DNA from 3 places in the Pseudonocardia yunnanensis genome. Region 2 is predicted to be linked to each of the others. Evidence: riboswitches for the same ligand, from Rfam matches in the RefSeq annotation. Region 2 holds a riboswitch; each other region holds the start of a gene.

Region 1 (4,274 bases), on a different contig from region 2:
GGCCGGGCGGCCGGCGCCGCCGCAGGGAGTCAGGCGGTGGGGTGCGAGGTGAGGTAGCCGCCCATCCGCGTGAAGTACTCCGTGGCCGCGTGCTCCCGGCCGTCGTCGGTGCGGACGCGGCGGATCACGAGACCCGCGTTGCGGCCGCGGCGGGCGTCGGCCCCGGCCACGACCACCACGCCACCGGCGCCGTCACGGATGAAGATGCGTCCGGGCGTGCCGCCGTAGGGCGTGTCGGTGACGCCGGCGGCGAGCACCCGCAGCCTGGTCGAGCCGTGGAAGCAGTAGGCGTTGGGATAGGGGTCGACCTGCGCGCGCACCAGGTTGGCGATGTCCCGGGCAGGCCAGCTCCAGTCGATCCGGTTGTCCTCCTCGCTGCGCCGGTGGAAGTAGCTCGCCCGGCTGCGGTCCTGCGGCTCCCAGTCGGTGCGACCCGAGGCCAGGAGTTCGAGTGCGTCCACGGTGATCGGCCCGAACATGGCCAGAGTGCGGTCGAACAGCTCGACGATCGTGTCCTCGTCGCCGACCGGGGTGGCGCGCTGCAGCACGATGTCGCCCGCGTCGAAGTCGCCGTCCATCATGTGGGCGGTGACCCCGACCTCCGGCTCCCCGTTGATCACCGCCCAGTTGAGCGGCGCGAAGCCCGCGTAGGCGGGCAACAGGGCGTCGTGCACGTTGAGCGTGCCGAGCCGGGGGAGGGAGAAGACGGCGGGTGGCAGCCACGTGCGCCAGTTCGCCACGACCATCACGTCGGCGGCAGCGGCGCGTATCCGCTCCGCCACCTCAGCGTCGTCGGCCCGGGTGCGCACCAGCACGGGGACGCCGTGCTTGGCCGCGAGCTCGGCCACTGAGTCGTTGAAGATCGTCTCGTACGGGTTGTCGCTCTCCGGGTGTGTGATGACCACGGGGACCTCGTGCCCGGCCGCGAGTACCGCGTCCAACGTCCGATGGCCCCACGTCATGTAGCCGAACACGACGACGCGCATGCAGCACTCCTCCCCGCCCGATGTGTGATCGAAAAGGAGGATAGCTGCTTGTTAGGTTTGCCTGTCCAACATCAATCGGACCGGATGATCAATCCGAACTGCAGGCGGAGGCCCCTGTGCCGAGAGCCAGGTCGCCCACGATCCCGAGGGGATCGTGGTCGCGCGGGTCGGGGGTCGGCACCCACCGCCCGTCGACACGTCCGTAGGTCCAGCGCGGGCCCTGCGTGACGAGCTGTCGCAGCGCCTCCACGAGCCGGTCCACGTGTTCCTCCGTGGTGCCGATCCCGATGCTCGCGCGCAGCGCCTCGCCGTTCTCCCCACAAAGCCTGAGCAGCAGTGGATGGGCGCAGAAGCGGCCGTCCCGGACACCGATCCCGTGCTCGGCGGAGAGGTAGGCGGCCACCCGTCCCGACGGATGCTGCGCCGGGAGGGAGAAGCTCTGCACGGCGACGCGTTCGGTGCTGTCCGACCAGATCCGCAGCGTCCGCACGTCCGGCACGGTGGCGAGACCCGCCGCGAGCCGGTCCGAGAGCGCGCGCTCGTGCGCGAGCGCCGCGCCGTCGAGCACCGGGGCGAGCGTGCGGCAGGCCTGTGCGAGCGCCGCAGCGCCGAGCACGTTCGGCGTGCCGCCCTCGTGGCGGTGCGGGGCGGCGGCCCAGATCGTGTGGTCCACCTCGACCTCCCGCACCGCGCCACCACCCGCGAGATAAGGCGTGCCCACGTCGAGCCAGTCACGCCGGCCGACGATCACGCCCGCGCCGTAGGGGGCGTAGAGCTTGTGGCCGGACAGGGCCACGTAGTCGATGTCGGTGGCCGCGATGTCGATGCTGCGGTGCGGCGCGAGCTGGGCGGCGTCCACCACCACCCGGGCGCCCCACCGGTGGGCGATCTCGACGATCCGGCCCAGAGGCAAGACCTCACCGGTGACGTTGGATGCGCCCGTCACCGCCAGCAGGGCCACGGAAGTCGATGCAAGGGCGGCCTCGAGGCCGGCGAGGGTCTCCTCCACGGTGTCGGCGGCCCCCAGCACCTGGTGGGCGCCGGTCTGCCACGGCAGCAGGTTCGCGTGGTGCTCCACGTCCAGGCACAGGACGGTGCCCGGCACGCACCCGGCGAGCAGGTTCAGCGAGTCGGTGGTGTTGCGGGTGAACACCACCACGTCGTCCTCGGGCCGGGCGCCGACGAACTCGCCGACCGTGGCGCGCGCGGCTTCCAGAAGGGCGGTGCTGACCTGGGAGGCGTAGCCCGCGCCGCGGTGGACCGACGCGTAGTAGGGCAGCAACTCGGCGACGTGGTCGGCCACGGAGCGCAGAGCCGGCGCGCTGGCGGCGAGATCGAGGTTGGCGTACGCCACGTTCCCACCCGTGACCAGTGGCACCCGGAGGTCGTGGCCCACCACCGGGGGAAGCTCGCGTGACGTGGCGGACGAGACATCGGATGGAGCAAGAACGAGCGACAACACGGTCTCCTCATGAGGGGACCCGGCAACGCAGGCGGGTCCGCGCTTGCCACCGGGCACCCCGCCCGGCGGCCTGGTCGTCACCCGGAGCACCCCACCGCGGAGGAGGGTTGCCGGCCAGCGAGCCGGGGCTTGGTGCTGGCACTCATGACCTGTCGCTGACGCTACGTCGGCGTTCGATCGATCGTCAAGCGGCCGTTGCCGCCACCACAGGGAGGGTGGCGGCAACGGGGACGCGGCCCGCTACACGTGCGTCGAGCGGGAGGAGCCGAAATCGGGACGATCGTCGGGATCGTTCGCGATGACCTTCGCCGCCTCCTCGCGAAGTGACTCCCACAACGCGTCGACGTGCGAGGACTCCGTGAGCAGCGATCCGATGGCGACCCGGATGACATAGCGGCCGCCGACCGTGGTGTGGGTGAGGAATGCGCTGCCCGAGGCGTTGACGCGCTCGAGCACGGTGCGGGTGGCGCGGTCGTCCGCCTCCGGCCCGTGGCTCGTGACGACGCGCAGGCACACCAGTGCCAGCGCCGGCTCGGCCGCGAGCTCGAACGCGGGATCCTCGCGCACCCGGCCGGCGAGCTTCTCGGCGAGTGCGATGTGCGAGCGGATGTGCGCCCGCAGCCCGGACAGCCCGTGGCCGTGCACGACCGCCCACAGCTTCAATGCACGGAAGCGGCGACCGAGCGGCACCTGCCAGTCGCGGTAGTCCACGACGAACCCGGACTCCGAGGCGGCGTTGCGCAGGAACTCGGGAGTGATCGAGAGCGCGGCCGGGAGTGCGGTGGCGTCCCGCACCCAGAACAGCGACGCGTCGAACGCCGTGAGCAGCCATTTGTGGGCGTTCGTGCAGAACGAGTCGACGAGTTCGACGCCGTCGAGCAGGTGGCGCAGTTCCGGACACAGCGCTGCCACGCCCGCCCACGCGGCGTCGACGTGCACCCAGACCCCGTGCTCGGCCGCCGCATGCGCGATCTCCCGCACCGGGTCGATCGCGCCCGTGCCCGTCGTGCCGATGGTGGCGCAGACCAGAACCGGCCGCAGCCCCGCCTCGGAGTCGGCCCGGAGCGCGGCGGCCAGGGCGTCTGGTGACATCGCGAGCGAGCCCGGCGACGGCTCGATGATCCGCAGCGCTTGTTTGCCCAGCCCGACGACCCGCACGGCCTTCGCGAGCGCGGAGTGCGTCTCGGCGGTGGTGTAGACGCGCTCCGTGCCGTCGACGCCGCGCTCCCGCCAGTCCGGGTTGCTGCGGTGCAGGGCCGCGAGCAGCGCCACCAGTGCCGCCGAGGACGCGGAGTCCTGGATCGACCCGCCCCCGCCGCCCGCGAACGTGAAGACAGGGTCCAGCCCGAGCGCTCCCGCCATGGCGTCGAGCAGCACCTGCTCCACCTCGGTGGCTGCGGGCGAGGTGGCCCAGAGCATCCCCTGCACGCCGAGGCCGGTGGAGAGCATGTCGCCGAGCAGCGAGTGCAGCGAGGCGTTGGCCGGGAAGTAGCCGAAGAAGCCGGGGTGCTGCCAGTGGGTGGTGGCCGGCACGACCACCCGGTCGATCTCGTCGAGCAGGCTGGAGAGCGGCTGCGGCTCCTCGGGCAGGCCGGCGGACAGCAGCGTGGGCGTCAGCTGCTCGCGCACCCACCCCGGCTGGACGTCGGGCAACACGGGCCGGCCGGCGACGCCGGCACGGTAGTCCGCGATCCAGTCGACGACGGCGTGACCGAGCCTGCGGAACTCCTCAGGGTCGACGTCGGGCATCAGAACCTCTCGCTCATCCAGTTGGTGACCAGGTTGAGCACCTCGGGGTCGATCGTCGTATCGATCGTCGGGTACTC
Region 2 (4,274 bases):
GCCATGCGGCGACGAGGTCGGCGAGCTCCGCGGCGGAACCGGTGAACACCGTCGTGTCGGACGTGTACGGCTCGCCGGCGACGTCGTCGAGTCGGCGCAGGCGTGCCGCGCCGGGCTCGGTTGCGGTGTCGAGCACGACCACGAGGTCCGCGTAGACATGCAGGGGCTCACCGGTGCGCCCGACGTCGGCGGCGGCCTGCTCCACGTCGGCGAGCAGGGCGGCCGCGTCTCGCTGCTCTGTGGGGGTGACGAAGACGAGGTCGGCGCCCCGGGCGGCGAGCTCGTACGGCTCCCGCCGGTGTGCGAGCGCGACCACCACCGGCTGGCCCTGCGGGGGCCGCGGGGTGATCGACGGTCCCCGGACGCTGAAGAACCGGCCCTCGAAGTCGACGTGGTGGACCTTCGTGCGGTCGATGAACCGGCGCGTGGCGACGTCGCGGATCTCGGCGTCGTCCTCCCAGCTGTCCCACAGCTGCCGGACCACCCGGACGACGTCGGCCGCCTCGTCGAAGAGCGCGACGAGCGCTTCGGGGAGCCGCGGTGCGGTGAGCTCCTCGGCCGAGGGGCGGGTGATCTCCCGCCTTCCGATGTGCGCGGCGTCCTCGGCCCGGCCCGAGACCTTCACCTGCCAGCCCGCGCGGCCGTGCGAGTTGTGGTCGAGCGTGGCCACTGCCTTGGAGACGTGGAACGGCTCGGTATGGGTGGTGGTGACGGTCGGGACGAGCCCGACCCGGCTGGTCAGCGGTGCGAGGAAGGATGCGATGAGCAGCGCGTCGAGCCGGCCGCGGACCTCGTCGACGCGGTCGTCCGGTTGAAAGGGGCTGTGCGACTGCAGCCCGAGACTGTCTTCAATCGTCACGAGGTCCAGCAGCCCGGCTTCGGCGGTGCGGGCCAGATCGGTCCAGTACCGGGGGGTCAGCAGTTCGCGGGGGTGGGTGCCGGGCTCGCGCCAGGCGGCCGGGTGCCAGCCCGCGCCGTCGAGCGCGACGGCCAGGTGCAGGGGTTCGGATGCCACGGGTGCCTCCGGAGGGATCAGATGCCGACGGAAACTGAACCGCGACGTCGACGACGCGCGGTTGGGGCGGGCGGGCTACTGATCAGCGAGGACAGATCGCCGTGCTCGTGCGGCACAGATCGACGTGGTGCCGCCGGACGAGCGGGACGCGACGACGGCGCTCGGGCGCTGCGTCCACGTGATCCCCTCCCGGCCGCCGGGCGTGGGCCCGGATCGGCATCGTGATCGACGCTAGAGAGCCCGGCCCCCGCAATCAACGGGTCGTGCCCCACACCGCCGGCGACGACGCCGACGTTCTGGTGTACGAGCTGCGGGCGTGGCGGGAACCGTCCGTTCGGGCTGGGCGAGAGCCGATCGAACGCCGTTTCCGTTCGGTGCTCGAGGCGTCGTCCGCCGTAGCAGCGACCATAGATACTCGATACCGAAGGATCAACAGCCCGTCGGATCCGGCCATGGGCCGCGGGTCGTCACGCGTCCGATAGACCGTGTGTTCGTCACATCCTTGACAGATCCATCGGGTGGTCGCCTACATTCGATGCCGTCCATCCAGAGCGGCCGAGAGATCTGGCTCGTCGAAGCCGCAGCAACCATGTGCCTCATGGCGCCGGGTGCTAACGCCAGGATCGATGGGAGACATCGTGCGTCGATCGGACGCCCGGCCGGCGGCCACGCGGTCGTCGACGTGGTTGACGTCCATCTGGTCGAAGCGTCGGCACGTCGATCTGTGCCGCACGCAGGCCGCTCTTTGTCGCTGACCCATCCCGGCCTTCGAGCCACCCCGCTTCCCGTGCGCTGACGCGTACGGCTGGGCTCTGACGCGCCTCGGTCAGGTCTCTGCAGGACGGTGATTCCGGCGGTTCCGGAGCCGTCTTTGTCCACAGTGGATTGTTCCCCCGCGTCGGGGGTTCCTGCTGTCCGTGTCGTGGAAGGACAGTCATGCCAACGTTCCCGCACATCCCGGCGGCGCGCCGTCTGTCGAGGTCCGTGCGCGCCGGAGTCGTCGACGTCGTGGTCATCGGCGGCGGCGTGGTCGGTGCGGCGGCTGCATGGCAGCTCGCCGGTCGGGGCCGCGAGGTGGTGCAGCTCGAGCAGTTCGAGACCGGGCGTGCGCGCGGTTTCCCGTACGGATCGGCGGAGCTCTACCGGCAGTCCTACCCTGCGGCGCCGTACGTGCGCCTTGCCATGGACGCTCTGCCGCTGTGGCGCGAGGTGGAGGCCCAGACGGGCGCAGCTCTGTTGCAGATCACCGGGGGCGTCGACCATGGTGACCCGCGCCGAACGAGGGCGCTCGCCGGATCCCTCGGCGAGCATGGCATCGCCCATGAGTGGCTCGATGCCGACGAGGCGTCGCACCGGTGGCCGGGGATGGTGTTCGGCGGCCCCGTGCTGCACCAGCCGGACCGGTCCGGCCGTCTGCACGCCGATCACGCCGTCGCCGCTCTGACCGCGGCTGCCGTGGCGCACGGGGCCGTAGTCCACCGTTCCACGCCGGCGACGGCGATCGCCGTGCGCGGAGACGATCTCGTCGAGGTCGAGACACCACGAGGCCCGATCCGCGCCGGCCGGGCGGTGGTGGCGGTGGGAGCGCGCACGGCGGATCTGCTCGATGGGCTCGTCGAGCTGCCCAGGCTGCGGGTGACGCAGGAGCAACCCGCGACGTTTCCGCTGCACGGCGGGGTCGCCCCGTTCTCCCCTCACCACGTCGCATGGCCGACGTTCGTCCACCACACCGGTCCGGAGGACGGCTGGCCCAGCAGCGTCCACGGCACGTCCACTGCGGACGGACGCGTGAAGCTCGGGTTCCACGGCGTGGGGACGCAGACCCACCCGGACCGGCACGCGTTCGCGCCGGAGCCGGCACAGCTGCGCAGGCTGCAGGAGTACGTGGCCGCCTTCCTGCCAGGGCTCGACCACAGACTTCCCAAACCGATCGGTTGTACCCGCACGTCGACGTCCGACGGAAGGTTTCTGCTGGATACGGCCGGTCCTCTGGTCGTGGGAGCGGGGTTCTCGGGTTACGGGCTCGCGTTCGCCCCGGCGCTGGGGCGGGTGCTCGCGGACCTCGCGACCGGTGTGATCGACCGCGTGCCCGCGGCGGCGGGGCGATGAGCGAGCTTGCGAGCGAATCAGTGTTACAGCGTCCCCGCGAAGCGCTGACCGAGTGCAGCGAGGGATTGCGATGAGTTCTCCTGCGCTGGAGGTTCGCCAGGTCGCCTACACCGACCCGCTGGTGGTGCCGATGCTCACCGAGCTGGACCACGAGTACACGACGCGCTACGGACACTCGCTCGGCGACATCGGCGAAGAGATGCGTCGTCGACCGGAGGAGTTCGGCGCCCCGGACGGCGGGCTGATCCTCCTGCTCGCCGACGGCGACCCGGTGGCAGGCGGCGCCTTCCGCCGCTTCGACGACCACACGGCCGAGCTCAAGCGGATCTGGACGCACTCGGCGCACCGCCGCCGGGGTCTGGCCCGCCGGGTGCTCACCGAGCTCGAACGGGAGATCGCCGCCCGCGGGTACCGCCGGATCTACCTGACGACCGGACCGCGCCAGCCGGAGGCCAAGGGCCTCTACCTCGCCACCGGCTACAGACCGCTCTACGACCCGGAGTTGCCGGCCGAGCAGATCGGCAAGCACCCCTTCGAGAAGGAAGTGAGCTCTCGATGAGCGCAGCTCCCGATACCGCGGCAGTGACCGCGAACAGCCCACCGGCCGCCACCCAGGACGTCGACGAACGGCTCGTCGTCGTTCCGTCCCGGCACCCGTGGCGGTGGGCCGCAACCGTGATCGTCGCGGTGCTGCTCGCGATGGCGATCAACGCGCTCGTCACCAACCCGGCGTGGGACTGGCCCACCGTCGGGCAGTTCCTCTTCGCCCCGTCGATCCTGCGGGCGGTCGCGCTGACCCTGCAGCTGACGGTGCTCGGGATCGTGATCGGTTTCGTCCTCGGCACGGTGCTCGCGGTCATGCGGCTCTCGCCGAACCCCCTGCTGCGCTCCGTCAGCTGGACCTATATCTGGATCTTCCGGTCGGTGCCGCTGATCCTGCAGCTGCTGTTCTGGTACAACCTGGCGCTGCTCTACCGCGCGATCAGCTTCGGCATTCCGTTCGGTCCCGGCTTCTTCTCCGTCGGCACGATGGACCTCGTCAGCCCGGTGACGGCCGCGGTGCTGGGACTCGCACTGCACCAGGCCGCCTACGCCGCCGAGGTGGTGCGCTCGGGGTTTCTCTCGGTGGACCAGGGGCAGCTCGAGGCGG
Region 3 (4,274 bases), on a different contig from region 2:
ATCGGCAAGAGTCGGTCGAAGCCGGACGGATCTTCAGCGGGGAAGATGAAAGGCGGCCGCTCAGTTGGAACAGTCCGTCCGCCGTTATTTCGAACTGCGGATCCGCCGCGTGCAACGGGATCGCGAGGTGACCTGGCGCAGCGGAATGCGGGCACTCGTGAGTGGATCGCTGCTGTTCTTGGCCAGAGTCGTGATCTCCATGGAATTCGCTGCGCCGGAACTGGACGGGAACAGCACGTGAACGAGCACACCACGTCCGTGGCCGAGGCCGAACCGAAGCCACTGAACAACCGGTGGCCGTGCAGCCTGCGGGGCTGTCGCCGTGAGATCCGGGTGTCGCGGGTGCGCCGGGCACGGCAAGGTGACCAGCGGTGGCCGACGACGACGTCCAGAACTTCGTGCGGGCGTACGGTGTGGTCGCGGTGCTGCTCGCGTGGGCGACCCTGCACCTGAGCCAGGCGTTACGCCCAACTCCACCCTGCTGCCCGACGAGCCACCGTTCTCCGTTCCGGGCCCGCCGAGGCCGACGCTGCTCCACTTCGCCTGGCTGCAGGCGGCTCGGTGCGCTCACCCCTGCAGGTCCTCAGCAGGAGCAGCCCGTTGCCGACTCGACGCCGCAGCCCGTCATGACGTGCATCCCTCCGCCGTGTTCCCGGCCCGCAGCGCTGTCTGGGTGCAGGCCCCGGGTCATGCGTCCCCCCCCGGGGCTGCGTCCCACCAGGCCGGGGCCAAGGCCCGGCCGGTGGACTCAGAGACCGCGCTCGGCGAGGGCCTCGCGCACGGCCTTGCTGGTCGATGGCACCGTGGCCGACGGGCCGATCTGGCCGGCCACCGCGTCGAGGGTCTTGAGACCGTCGCCGGTGATCAGCAGTACCGTCTCGGCGTCGGGGTCGAGCGCGCCCGACTCCACCAGCTTCTTCGTGGTGGCCACGGTGACTCCACCAGCGGTCTCGGCGAAGACACCCTCGGTGCGTGCGAGCAACCGGATGGCGTCCACCACCTCGGCGTCGCTGACGTGCGCGATCGCGCCACCGGTGCGGCGCACCGCGTCGAGGACGTAGGGGCCGTCGGCGGGGTTGCCGATCGCGAGTGAGCGGGCGATCGTGTCGGGGCGTACGGGCTGCACCACGTCGTGGCCGTCCTCGAACGCCTTGGCCACCGGCGAGCAGCCCGTGGCCTGCGCACCGAACACGCGGTAGGGCGTGGCGTCCACAAGGCCCAGCTTTCCGAGCTCGGTGAAGCCCTTGTCCACCTTGGTCAGCTGCGACCCCGATGCCACGGGCACCACGATCTGCTGCGGCAGGCGCCATCCGAGCTGCTCGGCCACCTCGTAGCCGAGGGTCTTGGAGCCCTCGGCGTAGTACGGCCGCACGTTGACGTTGACGAACGCCCAGTCCTCGTGCTCGGCGGCGAGCTCGGTGGCCAGCCGGTTCACGTCGTCGTAGTTGCCGTCCACCGCGAGCAGCGTGCCGTCGTACACGGCGGTGGTGAGCACCTTCGCCTGCTCCAGCGACGACGGGATGAGCACGACCGAGTCCCACCCGGCACGTGCCGCCGCGGCGGCCACTGCGTTGGCGAGGTTGCCCGTGGACGGGCACGCGAGCACCGAGAAGCCCAGCTCGCGTGCGGCGGCGAGCGCCACGGCCACCACGCGGTCCTTGAAGGAGTGGGTCGGGTTGCCGGTGTCGTCCTTGACCCACAGGTTGCGCAGGCCCAGAGCGGCGCCCAGGCGGTCAGCCTTGATCAGGCGGGTGAGGCCGGGCTCGGTGTTGGGGTGCTCCTGCACGGTGGAGGGCACGGGAAGGAGCTGGCGGTAGCGCCAGATCGACTTCGGGCCGGCCTCGATGGACTCGCGGGTGACGGTGCCGAAGTCGTAGGCGACCTCGAGCGGCCCGAAGCACTGCGGGCAGGCGAACTCCGCGGCGAGCGGGATCTGGTGGCCGCACTCGCGGCAGGAGAGGGCGCGAGCGGGCCCGAGGTCGTACGAGGTGGTGGCCGAGGCGTCGGCAGTCAAGGTCATGAGAAGTCTCCTCATCTTTCCCGCATCGTGCGGGTCGGAATTGGCACCGTGATCGAACGCGTGAACGCGCATCGCCGGTTGCCGGGGCTTCGCCGGGCCGTTCCCTCTGCCCCTCTGGATGAGCCATCTGAAGTTGTGCCCGGAGGTTCGGACCGCCGGATGTCCGACACGTTACGACACGATCGACTCGAATCCCAACCGTGGCCCACGATCTGGGAGGCGGCTCACGCGCTGTCGGTGCCGTGCGCGAGCATGGACGCCGTGCCCGCGCCATCCGCACCTGCGCCGCTGCACCTCGTCCTCGGCGAGGAGGAGCTGCTGGTCGAGCGCGCCGTCGAGCAGGTGGTGGCCGAGGTCAGGATCGGCGAGCCCGGCGCCGAACTGCGCCGGTATCGGGCGGCCGATCTCACACCCGCCGACCTGGCCGACAATCTCAGCCCGTCGCTCTTCGCCGAGGGCCGGGTGATCGTTCTGCAGTCGGCCCACGAGGTGGGCAAGGATCTGGCGGCGGCGATCGTCCAGCAGTCCGCCGATCCGGCCGAGGGCATCGTGCTGGTCGTGGTCCATGCGGGGGGCGCGCGCAACAAGCCGCTCGCCGACGCGCTGCGCAAGGGCGGCGCCGTCGTCACCACGTGCAACAAGATCACACGCTTCGAGGAACGGGCCGACTTCGTGCGGGCCGAGGCGCGGCGGGCCGGCGGTCGGATCGCGCCCGACGCCGTGGGCGTCCTCATCGAGGCGGTGGGGTCCGACCTACGGGAGCTCGCCGCCGCGGTGGGCCAGCTCGTGGCCGACACGGGCGGCAAGGTGGACGAGCACGCGGTGCGCCGCTACCACCGGGGGCGGGCCGAGGCGTCGGGGTTCACGGTGGCCGACAAGGTGATGGCGGGCGACCGGGCCGGGGCGCTGGAGGCCCTGCGTTGGGCGATGGTGCTCGGTGTGGCGCCGGTGCTGGTGGCCGACGCGCTGGCCGACGGCCTGCGCACGCTGGCCAAGGTGGGCGCGGCAGGCCGCGGCGATCCGAACCGGCTCGCGGGCACGCTCGGAATGCCGCCGTGGAAGATACGCAAGGCCCAGTCGCAGGTTCGAGCGTGGCAGCCGGAGGCGCTCGCAGTGGCCTTCGAGGCCGCCGCCGAGGTGAACGCCGACGTCAAGGGCGCGGCTGCCGATGCCGGCTATGCCCTTGAACGGGCAGTGCTGCGGATCTGCGCGGCTCGCGAGAGCCGCTGAGCGCATCCCTCGGGGATGCGCGTCCGAGTCGCGCCGGACACGCCACAACGGCGCCGCCCCGGAGGGGGCAGCGCCGTTGGGAGAGCCTGATCAGAGCGCGGCGACGCGCTTCGACAGCGCCGACTTGCGGTTGGCCGCCTGGTTCTTGTGGATGACGCCCTTGCTGGCTGCCTTGTCCAGGGCCCGGGCCGCCGCGCGCTGCAGCTCGGTGGCCTTCTCGTTCTCGCCGGCCTCCACAGCCTCACGGAAGCGCCGCACCGCGGTGCGCACGGAGGACTTGACCGACTTGTTGCGCTGGCGGCGCTTCTCGTTGGTCTTGACCCGCTTGATCTGGGACTTGATGTTGGCCACGCGAATGCCTCGAGTTCTTCTTCGCCTTGTTCCGGTCCGCACCGGCGGCGGGGATCGTGCGTTCACGCCGGGCGCTCAGCGATCCATGCTACAGCCCGGCGACGACCAGGCGGAAATCGGCCCGGGTCCCCGCACCGAGAGTGACGCCTAGGCTACGTGCGTGACTGTGGTTCTGGTGCATGGCAACCCCGAGACCGAGGCAATCTGGGACCTGCTGAGCGAGCGGCTCGCCGCCCGCGGTCGGACAGACCAGGTGCGGTTGTCGCCGCCAGGCTTCGGCGCTCCGGTGCCGGACGGGTGGACGGCGAGCGTCGACGAGTACCGCGACTGGCTGGTGGCCGAGCTGGAGAGGATCGGGGAACCGGTCGACCTGGTCGGTCACGACTGGGGCGGCGGCCACGTGCTCAACGTCGCGATGAGCCGTCCCGACCTGCTGCGCAGCTGGTGCTCGGACGTCGTCGGCATCTATGACCCCGACTACGTGTGGCACGACCTCGCGCAGATCTGGCAGGCGCCCGGCAAGGGCGAGGAGGCGATCGAGGCTCGCCTCGCCATTTCCGACGAGCAGGCCGCGGAAGGCCTGGTCGCCCTCGGCATGGACGCGGGGGTGGCGCAGCGCGTCGCTCCCGGCTTCGACGCCGTGATGGGGCGGTGCATCCTGGCGCTCTACCGC

What was found. Region 2 has a riboswitch for S-adenosylmethionine ahead of ABD743_RS37265 (FAD-dependent oxidoreductase). Riboswitches for the same ligand answer to the same signal wherever they lie in the genome.
Region 1: another riboswitch for S-adenosylmethionine. It lies ahead of ABD743_RS43825 (aminotransferase class V-fold PLP-dependent enzyme); the one in region 2 lies ahead of ABD743_RS37265 (FAD-dependent oxidoreductase).
Region 3: another riboswitch for S-adenosylmethionine. It lies ahead of thrC (threonine synthase); the one in region 2 lies ahead of ABD743_RS37265 (FAD-dependent oxidoreductase).

The regions. Positions count from the first base shown of each region.
Region 1 is NZ_BAAAUS010000068.1:27,960-32,233, reverse strand. Features, by position in the region: gene ABD743_RS43830 (methionyl-tRNA formyltransferase) at 30-986, opposite strand; gene ABD743_RS43825 (aminotransferase class V-fold PLP-dependent enzyme) at 1,075-2,448, opposite strand; SAM riboswitch class IV at 2,483-2,598, opposite strand; gene ABD743_RS43820 (aminotransferase class V-fold PLP-dependent enzyme) at 2,689-4,197, opposite strand; gene ABD743_RS43815 (alpha/beta hydrolase family protein) at 4,197-4,274, opposite strand, start outside.
Region 2 is NZ_BAAAUS010000049.1:54,664-58,937, forward strand. Features, by position in the region: gene ABD743_RS37260 (LLM class flavin-dependent oxidoreductase) at 1-1,015, opposite strand, end outside; gene ABD743_RS44640 (putative leader peptide) at 1,098-1,235, opposite strand; SAM riboswitch class I at 1,555-1,648, shown strand; gene ABD743_RS37265 (FAD-dependent oxidoreductase) at 1,952-3,124, shown strand; gene ABD743_RS37270 (GNAT family N-acetyltransferase) at 3,195-3,683, shown strand; gene ABD743_RS37275 (amino acid ABC transporter permease) at 3,680-4,274, shown strand, end outside.
Region 3 is NZ_BAAAUS010000039.1:124,505-128,778, forward strand. Features, by position in the region: gene thrC (threonine synthase) at 749-2,020, opposite strand; SAM riboswitch class I at 2,029-2,145, opposite strand; gene holA (DNA polymerase III subunit delta) at 2,273-3,250, shown strand; gene rpsT (30S ribosomal protein S20) at 3,341-3,601, opposite strand; gene ABD743_RS32770 (alpha/beta fold hydrolase) at 3,762-4,274, shown strand, end outside.